Regions from separate parts of the Blastococcus sp. SYSU DS0510 genome, predicted to be linked through region 1. Evidence: riboswitches for the same ligand, from Rfam matches in the RefSeq annotation. Region 1 holds a riboswitch; the other holds the start of a gene.
What was found. Region 1 has a riboswitch for cyclic di-AMP ahead of ACI79P_RS15205 (LysM peptidoglycan-binding domain-containing protein). Riboswitches for the same ligand answer to the same signal wherever they lie in the genome.

Region 1 (7,494 bases):
CAGGTACAGCCAGGCGGGGTCGCCGGGCTCGCCGGCGGCCCGCCCGGCCAGGCGCCGCGTCACGAGCGGCTGGACGGCGAGCAGCAGGCTGGCCAGGAGCACGAGCGCCGGGACGACGACGTCGAAGGCGTCTGACGGGGTGGTGAGGAGCAGGACGCTGCCGGCGAGCCCGCCCAGGGCGGCCACCGCGCCGAACCGGACGAGGCGACGGCGCTGGCCGGCGTACTCGGCGCGGAAGCCGGCGACGCCGCCGAGGTAGCCGGGCCACTGGGCCAGCGAGTTGGTGACGTTCGCAGCGACCGTGCCGAGGCCGAGCCCGACCAGCGTGGGGAAGAGGATCAGCGAGCCGCCGCCGGCGATCGAGTTGACGCCGCCGGCCACGAAGGCGACGCCCGCCGCGATGAGCAGGTCGACGGCGGACACGGCGGGTCACCCTACGGTGGCCCCATGCGGAGACCGGCGAGCGCGACGTGGCTGGGAGCCCTGCTGGGCGGGTCGGGAGTGCTGCACCTGGTGCGCCCGCGCACCTACGAGTGGCTGGTGCCGCCGGAGCTCGGCTCGGCCCGGGCGTGGGTGCTCGCCAGCGGGGTGGCCGAGATCGGCACCGCCGCGCTGCTGGCCGTTCCGAGCACCCGCCGGGTCGGCGGCTGGTCGGCCGCGGCCCTGCTGCTGGGGTTCGTGCCGGCGCACCTGCACCACCTCCGGCTGGGGCTCCGGAAGCCGCCGGTGCTGGCCGCGGCCGTCGTGCGGCTGCCCCTGCAGGTGCCGATGGTCGCAGCGGCGCTGCGGGTGGCCCGCGGGCGCTGACGGCGGGGCAGACTCGCCCCATGCCGCCTGCACCGATGCCCGACGACTGGCAGCGCGCCCTCGTCGTCGCCGCGCACCCTGACGACATCGAGTACGGCCTGGCCGCCGCCGTCGCCTCGTGGACGGCCGCGGGCAAGGAGGTGCACTACCTCCTGGCGACCCGGGGTGAGGCCGGGATGGCCGGCGTCCCCCCGGCGGAGGCGGGCCCGCTGCGCGAGGAGGAGGAGCGGCGGTCGGCTGCCGTCGTCGGGGTCACGGAGGTGGAGTTCCTCGACCACCGGGACGGCGTCCTGGTGGCCGGGCCCGAGCTGCGACGCGACCTCGCCGCGGCGATCCGGCGGCACCGGCCCGAGCTCGTCGTCACCGGGTACTTCGGGCCCACGTGGAGCCCGCCGGGGGTGTCGCCCGCCTACCTGAACTCGGCCGACCACCAGGCGCTCGGCCAGTCGGTGCTCGACGCGGTCGCCGACGCGGGCAACGAGTGGATCTTCCCGGAGCTGACCGAGGAGCGGTGGTCGGGCGTCCAGTACATCGCGGTCAGCGAGCTGACCGACCCGCCGCACGAGGTCGACGTCAGCGACCAGGTGGAGAAGGCGGTCGCCTCGCTGGCCGAGCAGCGGCGGTACCTGGAGCTGCTGTCGGACGACCCCGTCGACGTGCAGGCTCGCCAGATCGTGGACATGTCCACGCTGACCGAGGACGGGCGTCGGCGGGTCGGCTTCCGGCTCTACTGGGGATAGGCGATGCCCGGCGGTCCGGCGCGAGGCAGGACCGCACGACACAGGGCCAGGTCGGGTCAAAAGGGTGGCGGGTCGTCGTCCGGTTCGAGCTCCTCGTCCGGCTCCGGGTCCGGGCCGGGGTCCGGGTCCGGTGGTGGTCCGGGTGGCTGGGTGAGGACGTGGTGGCCGGGTGGTCGGGTGGTGCGGGTGACCCCGCTCGGGGTGGTGACGGTGAGCACGCCGTCGTCGTCCAGGGTGTGGGTCCAGCCGGGGGCGAAGGTCTTGAGCCGGTGGTGGCGCCGGCACAGGCAGCACAGGTTGTGGCAGGTGGTCTGGCCGCCGTCGGCGTGGGGGAGGACGTGGTCCAGGTCGGCCCAGCCGGCGGGCACGGTGCAGCCGGGGTGGCGGCAGGTGCGGTCGCGGACCCGCAGGAACCGCTGCTGGGCGGCCGAGGGCCGGTAGCGGTCCACCGCCGGCGGCGGGCCCAGCAGCGGGCAGCCGCAGGCGGCGTCGGGGTGGTCGAGGTCGGTGGGGTGGTCGGGGCAGCCGTCTCGGGCAAGCCGGGCCAGCTCCGCCCGGCCGGTGACGGCCAGCAGCGCCCCGGTGGCGTCGGTGATGGCGATGTCCAGGCTGCCGCCCGGGGGTGCCTGGAGGGTGCAGGCGTCGAGCTGGGCGAGCAGTTCGCGCAGGTGCGTGGCGGTGATCGGCTCACCGTCGACCTCACCGACCGGCGCGGGCATCCCGGCCTGGGTGCCGGGTGCGGTGAAGGCGGCCGGCAGCGGGCTGCCGGTGGCCAGGAAGCCGGCCGGGGTGAGCGCGCCCAGCGGGGCGATCACGGTCAGCTGCGCGGTCACCGCCGGGGCGTCCTGCCAGGGGCGCAGCAGCAGATCGGCCAGGGCGCCGGCGCGCAGCATGCCGATCGGCCGCTCGTCCCCGGCCTCCTTCGCCGCCCGGGCGTGCGCGTCCACCGCCGCCCGGCAGGCCCGGGCGTCGGGATGCGGGAGCAGGGCGCGCAGCTCGCTCATCCCGTCCCCGACCGGGCGCACCGACACGTCCGCGCCGCGCCGACGGACCTCCCGCCGCCGGTCGGCCGCGGCGGCGTCGCGGGCCACCAGCTCCGCGCGCATGGCCTCGCGCAGCCGGCCCACCCCCAGCCCGGTGGCGCCGGGCAGCACCGCGACCTCCGCCGCGGCGATCACCGCCGGATCGGTGTCGACCCCGGTGGCGGCGACCTCCGCGGCGATCGCCCGGGCCCGGGGCCAGTCCAGCAGCCCCAGCCGCAGCCGGGCGAAGGTGGCCGGCAGCCGGGTGGTGAGCACCTCGGCGTGCTCCAGCAGCGTAACCGCCGCCGCCCGGCTGCAGTTCTGCACCGCCGCCAGCTCATCGGGCACGAACTCACTCACACCCGCCGGCCCCACCGTTCCGGCCCGCTCCCCGCCGGGCAGCGGATCGGCCGGGGCCGGGCGGGCCGCCGCCAGGTCCATCACCAGCTCCACCCGCAGCGCCGCCAGCCGCGCTTCGGCGGCCACGATCTGCCCCAGCAGATCCGCGACCTCCCCGGCGCTGCGACGGGCGGGCAGCCACGCCGACAGCGGCTCGTCGAACCGCCGCGGCTCCGGATCGGCGAGCTCCCACTCGGATGGGAACGGGTCCACCGGTGACACCGTCACCCCGACCGCGAACCCGACCACCGACATACCCGCAGGCTAGGCGGGGCGTACGACACTTCCGGCCCGACCAGGGCGAGCGCGAGGCGCGCCGCCGGGGGGCGCCCACCGCGGGCCGGCGACCGGTCAGGCGCCTACGACCGCGGCAGCGTGCGCGGCCACCGCGGCCACCGCGGTCAGGGCGCGTCCGCTCCGCTGGGCCGTCAGCGTCCGCGACGACTGAAACGGCTCAGCAGTCGCTTGAGCAGGTTGGCCTTGACCAGTCCTGAGATGAGTCCCATGACGTCCTCCTCCATCGGGTGGTGCGGGGATCGACGTCGTGTACCCGCGCGCTGCGGGATCCATGTGCCGGGCGCCCTACACTCCAGGGCACGACGGACGAGTCGGCCGGGCGGTCGCGTCGGCGGGGGAGACCCCGTCGCCGAGGAACGTCCGGGCTCCACAGGGCAGGGTGGTCGTTAACAGCGACCCGGGGTGACCCGCGGGACAGTGCCACAGAAAACAGACCGCCGGCGTTCGCGCCGGTAAGGGTGAAACGGTGGTGTAAGAGACCACCAGCACGCCGGGTGACCGGCGTGGCTCGGTAAACCCCACCCGGAGCTAGGTCAAGAAGGATCGGCGGTTCGCCGCCGCTCCGCGCAGGCGTTCGAGGGCGGCCCGCCCGAGCCTGCGGGTAGACCGCTGGAGCCTGCCGGCAACGGCAGGCCTAGATGGATGACCGCCCATCGGGAGGCCGCGAGGCGCCCGTGGACAGAACCCGGCGTACAGGCCGACTCGTCCGTCCCCCGCCCACCGGCGGCCGCCCGCCCCGGTCCGTCGGGGACGTCACCCGGACGGGTGAACGGAGGCGCTGCGCGCACGGTTGGTGACGCCCCGTGCGGCCGTGCGGAGGGTCCGCGAAAAGGACCGGTCCGACCTGTGGCGAGCCGATCCTGATACCTACCGTTCCCTCCGTCCGCCGATCGGCGGGCCCGGATGGCCGCCCGCCGAACCTGCCCACGGCCACCCCGGAGTCATAGACGCACGGGCAGGCGCGGGGGACCCACCGTTCGTGGCCCCTCCGGGACCTCGGGGTGAAGCCGCGCCATGCGCGGCCGGGCAGCTCTCGCCCGAACCCGACAGCTAACCCCGCAGGCGGCGAGAGGCTCACCACTCCATGCCCAACAGCCATCGCACCGTGGGGCGGCACCGTCGTCCCTCCCGCAACCGCGCCATGACCACCGTGGCGTACCCGGCCGTCGTCCTCGCCGCGGCCTCGGCCCTCACACTCGGGACCATGGGCTCCGCGGCCGCCCACCCCGGCGCGCACACGGTCAGCCCCGGCGACACCCTCAGCAAGCTCGCGGCCGAGCACGGCACCACCTGGCGCAGCATCTACGACGCCAACCGCGACACGATCGGCGGGAACCCCAACCTGCTCCGCGTCGGCCAGGTCCTCACCATCGGCGGCGGCGGCGCCGCGCCGGCAGCGGCGCCCGCTGTCGCGACGGGGTCGTACACCGTGGTCGCCGGCGACACGCTCGGCAAGATCGCGGCCCGCCACGGCACCACGTGGCAGGACCTGCACGCCCTGAACCTCGGCGTCATCGGCCCCGACGCGAACGTGCTGCGGGTCGGTCAGGTCCTCGCCCTCAGCGGCGGGGGACTGGCCCCCGAGCGCGCCAGCCGGGACGAGCGGCCCGCCCCGGCTCCGGCTCCCGCGCCGGCCCCGGCTCCGGCCCCCGCCCCGGCTCCGGCCTCCGCCCCGGCGGCGACGTCGGCGGCCTACGACCAGTGGGACGCGCACGTCCGCCCCGACGTCCAGGAGATCGCCGAGGTGCACGGCGTCGGGACGGTGCTCACCCGCCCCGGCCACAGCCCCACCGCGGGCCTCGCGGCCGACTTCATGGTCTACGCCGACTCGGCCAAGGGTGACGCCGTCGCCCAGTACGTGATCGACAACGCGGCCCGGCTCGGCGTGGAGTACGTGATCTGGGAGCAGCGGATCGCCGGTACGTGGACCGGCTGGGCCTGGCAGGGCATGGAGGACCGTGGCTCGCCCACGGCCAACCACATGGACCACCCGCACGTGACCTTCCTGCCGTAACCACCACACCGCACGACGACGAGCGCCCCCTGCCCGGATCCCGGGTGGGGGGCGCTCGTCCGTCGAGGTACTGTCGTACGCCGGTCAGCCCCGGCCGACCCGGTCAGACGGCGACGGCGGTGACGAAGGTGCAGATGCCCTCGCCCGACTCCGCCCGCGGCCGCAGCCCGATCGCCCACAGCAGCGCCGTCTCGATCCGGTGCGCCACCTTCCGCAGGCCCACGTACCAGGTCGACCCCCCGCTGGTGACGGTGATGTCGCCGAACCCCGCCGTCCGGATGTGCTCGACGAGCATCCAGTCGGGGAGGATCGAGATGTGGCCGGGCTGGTAGTAGTGCCCCGGCCCGAAGATGAACGGCGCGCCGCGCAGGAACATCTTGAGCCGCGAGTGCGGGTGGCCGACGTTGGGCGTGCTGACCAGCAGCTTGCCGCCGGGCTCCAGCAGCGCCCGGATGGAGCGCAGCACCTGCCGCGGGTTCTCGACGTGCTCCAGCGTCTCGACGCAGACCACCATGTCGAACGGGCCGCGGGTCGCCTCGGTCCACTGCGGGTCGTCGAGGTCGAGGCGGTGGATCCAGTCGTGCGGCGGGTCCAGGTCGGTGGGGACGACGTCGAAGCCCGCCTCTCGCAGCCGGCACGCCAGCGCACCGCAGCCGGCGCCCACCTCGAGGATCCGGCCGCCCTCGGGCAGCTGCTGCCGGACCAGTTCGAGCGCGTACTCGTGCACGCCGGGTGCGGCGTGCACGCCGTGCCCCTGGTAGGACCAGACCGCCGCTGTCCGCTGGGTGGTGCCCTCGTCCACTGTCACGTCCGGAGTGTGGCCCACCGGCCGGGAGTCCGCCCACCGTCCGGCGGCGCCGCCTGCCCGGTCCGCCCACCGCGCTGTGCCAGGGTGTGCGCCGTGATCGTCGAGACCCCCTCCGCCGGCCGGTGACCGCCGCGGCGGTCGCGGTGGCCGCGCTGCTGGGCGTGCTCACCGGCGCGGTGGCCGACCGGCTCGCCGCGACCTTCCCGTGGGACGGTGGGGAACCCCGTCCCCGGCGGGCGCTGCCGGTCCCGCTCACCGAGCTGCTGACGGGGGCGCTCTTCGCGCTCGTCGCCCTGCGGATCGGTGCGGACCGGGCGCTGCCGGCCTTCCTGGTCGTGGCCGGCGCAGGGGTCCTCCTCGCGCTGGTCGACCTGCGCCACCGGCTGCTGCCCAACCGGGTGACCGGGCCGGCGGCCGTCGCCACCGCGGGCCTGCTCCTCGTCGCCGCGGCGACGCAGGGCACCTGGGACCCGCTGCTGCGCGCCGGGCTGGCGGCCGCCGCCCTCTTCTGCGGCTTCCTGGTGATGGCGCTGATCTCGCCCGCCGGCCTCGGCATGGGCGACGTCAAGCTCGCCGCCCTGATCGGCCTGCCGCTGGGCTGGCTCGGCTGGGACGCGGTGCTCCTGGGCGCGGTCGCCGGCTTCGTGGTGCAGGCGGCGGTCGCCCTGCTCCTGCTCCTGACCCGGCGCGTCGGCCGGCGGACCGAGCTGCCGTTCGGGCCGGCGATGCTCGCCGGGGCCGCTATGGCCGTCGGGTGGAGCGGCGCCCTGCTCGGCTGATCCGCTCACGCAGCGTGATCCGACCCGCTCCCACGTCGCCCGTACGACGGGCCGGTGTCGCTGGAACGGGTGAATACCGCTCAAGCCCCGGCGTGTTCTGCACGACAACTCCCCCTAGCAGCCGCACAGGCCGGATCACCCGATCCTGCCGGACGGCCGACACCTCAGGGAGTGCACGTGATCAACGCCTACGCCACCATCGCCAGCTTCGTCGCGGTCGCCCAGGAGCGTCTCCGCCGGGACGAGAAGGGCGCCACCGCCGTCGAGTACGGCCTCATGGTCGGCCTCATCGCCGTCGCCATCATCGTCGCCGTGACCGCCCTCGGTGGCGGCCTGAGCGACCTTTTCTCCGACGTCGAGGGCCAGCTGCCGGCCGTCGGTGGCGGCGGCACGACGACCACCACCCCCTGACCGCTCGCTGCTGCGCGACGCCGTAGCGGTCCTGGCGCAGCGGCCCTCACCCCGAGGGCCGCTGCGCCGTCGTACGAGGAGAGGTGGTGGTGGGGATGAGCCGACGTCTGCAGGACCAGCGCGGTGCGACCGCGGTCGAGTTCGCCTTCATCGTGCCGCTGCTGCTCGTGCTGGTCATCGGCATCGCCGAGTTCGGCCACGCCTTCCAGGTGCAGGG
Region 2 (7,494 bases), on a different contig from region 1:
CGGCGCCGGCTGGCGGGAGAGCAGCAGGGTGCGCCGGCCCTGACGGGCGGCGCGCACGGCCGCGGCCGCGGCCACCGTCGACGAGCCCGCCCCGCCGGAGCCGGTGACCAGGAGGGTGCGCACCGCGGCTCAGCCCTCGACGCGCTTCTTGAGCTCCTTGAGCGCGGTGTCGAGGATGACCTTCTCGGCCTTCCGCTTGATCATGCCGAGCATCGGGATCGAGAGGTCGATGGTGATCGAGTAGGTGACCTCGGTCCGGCCGTCCTTCTCGACGAGGGTGTACGAGCCCTCCTGCCGCTTCTGCATCTGACCCTTCACCAGGGTCCAGGAGACGCGGCGGTCGTCGTCCCACGTGTACTCGAGGACGTAGTCGTCCTTGACCGCCCCGGCGTCGAGCACGAAGTGCACCCGGCGGGCCCGCCCGTCCTCGCCGGTCTCGAGCACCTCCACCTTCTTGGCGGCGGAGACCCACTGCGGGTACGAGGGGAAGTCGGCGATCACCGCCATGACCTCGGCCGCAGGCGCCTCGACGACGATCGACTGGGTGGACTGGTCGGCCATGGGCAGCAGGCTAGCCGTTCGGGTGCCGGCCCGGCCCGCGTACCACGGCACTCGGCTACTGCCCGGTAGCACCAGCCGCTAGATTGACCCGGACGTCCCCGCACCGGGGCCGCGGGGCGACGGTGCCCGGCGGGCGGTCGGGGAGGAGAGGACCGGGCGTGCGCGAGTTCAGCGTTCCAGCAACGCACGAGGTGGGCCCCGACGAGGCCCTCACCGACATGCTGGCGGCCAACGTCGCCGAGCACGGGGACGAGGTAGGCCTCCGGCGCCGGGTGGACGGCCGCTGGACCGACGTCACGTGGCGGCAGTTCGGCGAGGAGGTCCGCGGCGTCGCCAAGGGGCTGATCGCCGCGGGGGTGGCCGCCGGTGACCGCGTCGCGCTGCAGGCGAAGACGCGCTACGAGTGGACCGTCCTCGACTACGCCATCTGGACCGCCGGCGCCGTCGTCGTGCCCATCTACGAGACCTCCAGTGCCGACCAGGTCGCCTGGATCCTCTCCGACTCCGGGGCCACGGTCGCCGTCGTCGAGCGCGACGAGCACGCCGCCGCCATCGAGTCGGTCCGCGACCAGGCCCCCGAGCTGAAGGCCGTCTTCGTCATCGAGGACGGCGCGGTGGAGCAGCTGACCGCCTCCGGCGCCGACGTGCCCGACAGCGAGCTCGACGCCCGCCGCGCCACGCTCCACGCCGACAGCCTGGCCACGCTGATCTACACCAGCGGCACCACCGGCCGGCCCAAGGGCTGCGAGCTGACGCACGGCAACTTCCTGTTCGAGATCGGCAACGGCATCACGCTGCTCGAGCGGTTCATGAACGTGCAGGGCTCGCTGCTGCTGTTCATCCCGCTGGCCCACGTCCTCGCCCGCGTCCTGCAGGTCGGCGCCGTCAAGAACCGCACCGTCATCGGCCACACGCCCGATGTGACGAACCTCGTCGAGGACCTCGGCGAGTTCAAGCCCACCTTCGTGCTCGCGGTCCCGCGCGTGTTCGAGAAGGTGTTCAACAGCGCCAAGGCCAAGGCCGAGGGCGACGGCAAGGGCAAGATCTTCGACAAGGCCGCCCAGGTGGCCATCGACTGGTCGCGGGCCCAGGACACCGGCGGCCCGGGGCTGGGGCTGCGCGCGCAGCACGCCCTGTTCGACAAGCTCGTCTACGGCAAGCTGCGGGCCGCTCTGGGCGGGCGCTGCCTGGGCGCCATCTCCGGCGGCGCCCCCCTGGGCGAGCGGCTCGGCCACTTCTTCCGCGGCATCGGCGTGACCGTCTTCGAGGGCTACGGCCTCACCGAGACCACCGCGGCGGCCTCGGTGAACCACGACGGGGCGATCCGGATCGGCACCGTCGGCCGCCCGCTGCCGGGCGTCGCCTTCTCGGTGGCCGAGGACGGCGAGCTGCTCATCCGCGGCGGCATCGTCATGCGCGGCTACTGGAGGAACGAGGACGCCACCCGGGAGGCCATCGACCCCGACGGCTGGTTCCGCACCGGCGACCTCGGCGAGATCGACGACCAGGGCTTCGTCCGGATCACCGGCCGCAAGAAGGAGATCCTGGTGACCGCGGGCGGCAAGAACGTCGCGCCCGCCGTGCTCGAGGACCGGCTGCGGGCGCACCGCCTGGTGAGCCAGTGCATCGTCGTGGGCGACCAGCGGCCGTACATCGCCGCCCTGGTGACGCTCGACGAGGAGGCCCTGCCGCAGTGGCTGGAGTCCAAGGGCAAGGACACCGGCCTCACGGCCGCGCAGCTGCGTGAGGACCCCGACGTGCTCGCCGAGCTCGAGGCCGCGGTGGCGGAGGCCAACAAGGCCGTCTCCCAGGCCGAGGCGATCAAGAGGTTCACGGTGCTGGCGACCGACTTCACCGAGGACAACGGGATGCTCACGCCCAGCCTCAAGCTCAAGCGGAACGTCGTCATGAAGGAGTTCGGCTCGGAGGTCGAGGCGCTCTACTCCCGGTAAGGCCCTCTCGCCCCCCACCGTGCAGGCTCGCGGCGGGCCCCTGCGAGGGGGCCGCCGCGAGCGTCAGGGATCGAGGAGGTCGGCGAAGGTCGCGGCGATCGACGTCCACGACCAGCGCTGCTCGACCCAGGCGCGGCCGGCCGCGCCCATCGCGCGGGCCCGCGCCGGGTCGTCGAGCAGGCCCGACAGCGCCTCCGCCACCGCCCCGGGCGAGCGGGGGTCCACGACGTGCCCGGTGACGCCGTCCCGCACCGCCTCCGGCGCCCCGCCCGACGTGCCCGCCACGACCGGGCGCCCGCAGGCGGCGGCCTCGAGGAAGACCATGCCCAGGCCCTCGACGTCCAGCCCGCCGCGGCGGGTGCGGCAGGGCATGGCGAAGACGTCGCCGGCGGCGTAGTGCGCGGGCAGCTCCGCGTGGTCCACCGGGCCGGCGAGGACGACGGAGCCCTGCAGCCCGCGGGCCTCGATCGCGCGGCGGAGCTTCCCCTCGTCCGGCCCGCCGCCGACCAGCAGCAGCCGGGCCTCCGGGTGGCGGGCGAGCACCCGCGGCCACCCCGCGACGAGCACGTCCTGCCCCTTGCGGGCGACCAGCCGGGAGACGCAGACCACCACCGGCGCGTCCCCCAGGCCGTGCCGCTCGCGCACCGGCGTCCCGTCCACCTCAGGAGTGAACCGGGCGACGTCCACCCCCGGGGAGAGCTGGGCCAGCCGGGTCCGCCCCCCGAGCGGTGGCGCGAGCCGGTCCCGCGTGTACTCGCTGATGTAGGTGAGGACGTCGAGCCCGGCGGCGATCCGCTGCATCAGCTGCCGGCTCCCCGGCAGGGCGACCCACCCCGTCTCGTGGCCGTGCGTGGCGCCCACCAGGTGCCGGACCCCGGCGGCGCGGAGCGTGGGCGCGAGCAGCCCCAGCGGCGCAGCGGCGCCGAAGAAGGCGGTGTCGCAGCCGTAGCGCCTCACCAGGTCCACGGCGACGCGGGCCGTCGCCCGGGTCGGCAGCAGCATGCCGGTCGGGCGGCGCACCACCGGGTACGGCAGCCCCGCGTCGTGACCCGCCGAGCCCGGGGCGTCCGACGCGAGCACCACGAGGGAGTCCGGCGGTCGCCGCTCCAGCAACGCGGCGACGAAGGTCTGGATGCCGCCCTGCCGGGGCGGGAAGTCGTTGGTGACGACGAGCGTGCGGCTCACGAACCCTCCAGGCGGGCCCAGTCCTGGGCCATCGCGATCCGCTCCGCGGTGGTGGGGTGGCTGCCGAAGAACCAGTGCCAGGCCGCCGGAGGATCGGGGTCGCCGAGGTTGGTCGCGGCGAGCCGACGCTGCATGTCGATGAACGCCTCCGGGTCGCGGGTGAGCTCGAGGGCGTGCACGTCGGCGCGCTGCTCGATCTGGCGGGACACCAGGTTCTGCACCGGTGTGCCGAGCAGCCCGCCGACGGCGACGAGGAACAGCAGCAGCGGCACGACCCGCGGGTCACCGGGCCGCTCGACCCCAGCCCGGCGGAGCAGCGGTGCCCAGGACAGCAGCCAGCCGAGCAGCGCGGTCGCCGCGCCCGCACCCAGCGCCCCCATGAGCGTGCCGGTCAGGACGTCGTCGGCCGCGACGTGCCCCAGTTCGTGGGCGACGATCGACTCGATCTCCGCGTCGGGCAGCTCCCCGAGGAGCGTGTCGTAGACCACGATGCGCCGGGTGGAGCCGAAGCCGGAGACGTAGGCGTTGAGCGCCGTCGTCCGCCGGGACGCGTCGGAGACCAGCACGTCCTGCACCGGGGTGCCGTTCTGCTCCGCGAGCGCCAGCAGGTCGCTGCGCAGCTCCCCCGCCGGCAGGGGATCGAAGGTGTTGAACGCCGGCTCGATGACCACCGGGTACAGGAACGAGCCGGCGACCACCAGGCCGGAGACGGCCGCCCCCGCCCACGCCCACCACGTGCGCGGCGCCCGGCGGACCAGCCAGAGGAACGCCAGCACCACGACCACGGTCAACGCCACGCTGATCGCCAGGGAGACCGCGACGTCGCGCAGCCAGAGCCACCACCCGCGGGTGGAGAGCCCGTAGCGGGTGCGCACCGACTCGGCGTAGGCCGAGAGCGGCAGGGTGGCCAGGCGTCCCAGCAGGAGCAGGACCGGCACCCCTACCAGCACCTGGACGAACCACCGGTCGCCCACCCGCGCCGCGACGGCCTGCATCAGGCGGGCGCCCAGCGGGGTCAGGCCGAGCACCGCCGACACCCCCAGGCTCAGCAGCAGGGAGACCAGCGACGCCGGCCGCAGCGCGGCCGCGAACGCCTCGGCGCGCTCGATCCGGGCCGGGTCGAGGCCGGCGGTCGGGTCGGGCTCGGTGTAGCCGCCGGGCGGTTCCGGCAGGACGGTCCACGGGGTGCGGACGGCGATCACGACGACGACGGCGATCCCGAGGAGGGCCGCGGCCACCAGGGCGGCCCGGCGAACGCTCACCCGGCCGATCCTAGTGAGCCGACGCCGTCGTCCTCGCCTCCGGACGGGCCGGCCGCCGGACCACAGAGGGCCGGTGGCGGTCAGCCGGCGATGCGACGGGCTCCGTTGTAGTTGCCCATCGAATCCAGGCTCGCCACCTTCACCGGCTGGCCGGAGGTCGAGGCGTGCACCATCTGGCCGTTGCCGACGTACATGCCGACGTGGCTGACCGGGCTGTAGAAGAACACCAGGTCACCGGGCTGCAGCTCGCTGCGCGAGACGGGCTTGCCCATCTGGCTCTGCGACCGGCTCGAGTGCGGGAGCGTCACGCCCGCCGCGGCGTAGGCGTAGGAGGTCAGGCCGGAGCAGTCGAAGGCGTCGGGGCCGCCGGCGCCCCAGACGTACGGGTCGCCGATCTGGGCCAGCGCCGCGTTCACCGCGGCCTGGGCCGCCGAGCTCGGCGCGACGACGCCGCTGGGCGCCGGGAGGCCGGCCCCGCCGTGCGCCTGCGCCACCTGCTCCCGCTGCGGCGCGGTGAGCTCCTCGTAGCGGCGCTGGTACTCGGCGATCTTCGCCTCCAGCTCCTCCTGCCGGGCGGCGATCTCCTCCACCGTCCGCTGGGCGTCCGCGGCGGCCTTCTCGGCTGCCTCGCGGGACTCCTCGGCGTCCTCGGCGGCCTGCGACACCTCGGTGAGCACGTCGTTGGTGTGCCCGGCGATGGCGTCGAGGGTGCCCAGCTGGTCGACGAGCTGGTCGGCCGAATCGCTGGTCAGCAGGACGTCCAGCGGCGACATGCCGCTGCCGGTGTAGGCGCTGCGGGCCAGCCGGCGGATGTGCCCGTCGAGGGAACCGAGCCGGGCCTCCGCCTCGGCGGTGGCCTCGCTCGCGGCCTCCGCGTCGCGCTGGTGGCCGGCGAGGACGACCTTGGCCTCGTTGAGCTCCTCGGAGACGACCTCGAGCTCGTGGCTGGCCCGGGCCACCTGGGCGGCGACCGCGTCGGCCGTGCCGGGGACGGCCGACGCCGTGCCCGGGAGGATGGTGACGGTCATGGCCGCGACGGCGGTGACCAGCAATCCGGAGCGGAGGGGCCCGGAGCGACGGGCGTGGGAGGAGCTGCACCGGTCGGCGGTGCCGAGCTGTTCGGGGGCGTGCGTCAGCAGTGCGTGAGGGGTCGCCACGTGCGGCGGCTCTCCGTTCTTCCTCTGCAACCGCCGACCGAGTTAGCTGACGGGTTCGGGCTGGGAAGACTGGCCCTATCCCCCGCGCACCGGCGGGCCGGCTGCGGGGGAACTCACCCCAGAACTGCGGTGGGTCCCCGGTACACCTCCGGCGCCGGTGGTGCGCGCCGTGCGGTGATTAGGCGGTGTCCGGTCGAGGCCATCCATCGACGGATGACGACCACCCGGCCGAACGGCGTGAACCCTAACGATCGTGATACCTGCGTGACAAATGATCACTGGAGGAACCGGCGTGAGGGAGAACCCCAGGTCAGGGGCGCGCCTCCCCGCCGGAGGCTCCGCTGCGGGGTAGAAGCCCCGGTCGGCGCGGTCCGGGACGTCAGCCCGTGCGCCGTCCGCGGGACCGTTCGCCGTCGTGACCGCCGGACCCGTTCGGGTGACGCAGCGGGGGCACCAGGCCGCCCTCGGCGAGCGCCCGCACGGCCCGGCGCTCGACCTCGTCGAACTCCACCACCACCCCCGGCGGCGGGACGACGACGTCCTCGGCGGCCACGGCGGGACCACCACGGGCCCGCCCGGTCATGGGCACGACCACCGGGTCGACCCCCTGCCAACCCGGCGGGGCGCCGAGCAGCACGGTGACGACGCAGTCGGCGCAGCCGGTCCCGCGGGCGGTGCAGGTGTCGCAGTCGATGAGCATCGCTTCTTCTCCTCCGTGAGTCGCTGCGCACGCTAGGAGGGGTCACCGACATTTCCGGCCGCGCGACCGGGAACGGGTGCATCAGGTGCCGGCGTACTCCCAGTGCCAGGGCTCCTCGCGCCCGTTCCCCTGGTCGGCCCAGGTCGGGTGCAGGTAGCCGAACCGGCCGGCGTTGGCCTCCATCCACGCGTACTGCGGCGTCCCGAAGGACTGCACGCCACCGCACAGGTCGACCGCCAGGCCCCAGCCGTGGTTGCTCGTGCCCGGCACGGCGGCCAGCGCCGGCTTCTCCCCGTACAGCCGCACCTGTGACGCATAGGTGCGGTACGAGTCGGTGATGCACAGCGGGCGGCCGAAGGCGGTCTCGTAGGCCGCGGCCATGGCCCGGTAGGCCGCGGCCGCGTCGCACCTCAGCGAGTGCCCGCCCACCCCCAGGGGGCACATCGCGCTCGGCGGGATCAGGCCGTTCGGGTAGCCGCCCCAGGCCCGGCCGCCGTCGTAGCTGGGCGGGTAGACGGTGTTCCCGCACTCGCTCCGCAACGCCCCCGCGGCCGGCTCCGGGACGGCGACGCGGGCCCGCTGGCCGAGGACCGGGCGGCCGATCCCCAGCACCTGGTCGCCCGGCAGCGTCCGCACGACGACGGCGCCGGCCCGGGCGTCCGCGGTGAGCATGGTCC

Region 2: linked by a shared signal. The riboswitch ahead of ACI79P_RS10360 (NlpC/P60 family protein) and the one ahead of ACI79P_RS15205 (LysM peptidoglycan-binding domain-containing protein) in region 1 are both predicted to bind cyclic di-AMP.

The regions. Positions count from the first base shown of each region.
Region 1 is NZ_JBJHAC010000018.1:53,123-60,616, reverse strand. Features, by position in the region: gene ACI79P_RS15230 (sulfite exporter TauE/SafE family protein) at 1-423, opposite strand, end outside; gene ACI79P_RS15225 (DoxX family protein) at 448-807, shown strand; gene ACI79P_RS15220 (PIG-L deacetylase family protein) at 828-1,547, shown strand; gene ACI79P_RS15215 (DUF222 domain-containing protein) at 1,604-3,223, opposite strand; RNA gene rnpB (RNase P RNA component class A) at 3,573-3,974, shown strand; cyclic di-AMP (ydaO/yuaA leader) riboswitch at 4,204-4,342, shown strand; gene ACI79P_RS15205 (LysM peptidoglycan-binding domain-containing protein) at 4,407-5,279, shown strand; gene ACI79P_RS15200 (class I SAM-dependent methyltransferase) at 5,383-6,087, opposite strand; gene ACI79P_RS15195 (prepilin peptidase) at 6,210-6,866, shown strand; gene ACI79P_RS15190 (Flp family type IVb pilin) at 7,044-7,277, shown strand; gene ACI79P_RS15185 (TadE/TadG family type IV pilus assembly protein) at 7,373-7,494, shown strand, end outside.
Region 2 is NZ_JBJHAC010000010.1:117,388-124,881, forward strand. Features, by position in the region: gene ACI79P_RS10335 (ArsA-related P-loop ATPase) at 1-123, opposite strand, end outside; gene ACI79P_RS10340 (SRPBCC family protein) at 130-561, opposite strand; gene ACI79P_RS10345 (AMP-dependent synthetase/ligase) at 720-2,513, shown strand; gene ACI79P_RS10350 (glycosyltransferase family 4 protein) at 2,577-3,698, opposite strand; gene ACI79P_RS10355 (M48 family metallopeptidase) at 3,695-4,960, opposite strand; gene ACI79P_RS10360 (NlpC/P60 family protein) at 5,041-5,988, opposite strand; cyclic di-AMP (ydaO/yuaA leader) riboswitch at 6,134-6,281, opposite strand; gene ACI79P_RS10365 (hypothetical protein) at 6,497-6,817, opposite strand; gene ACI79P_RS10370 (D-alanyl-D-alanine carboxypeptidase family protein) at 6,899-7,494, opposite strand, start outside.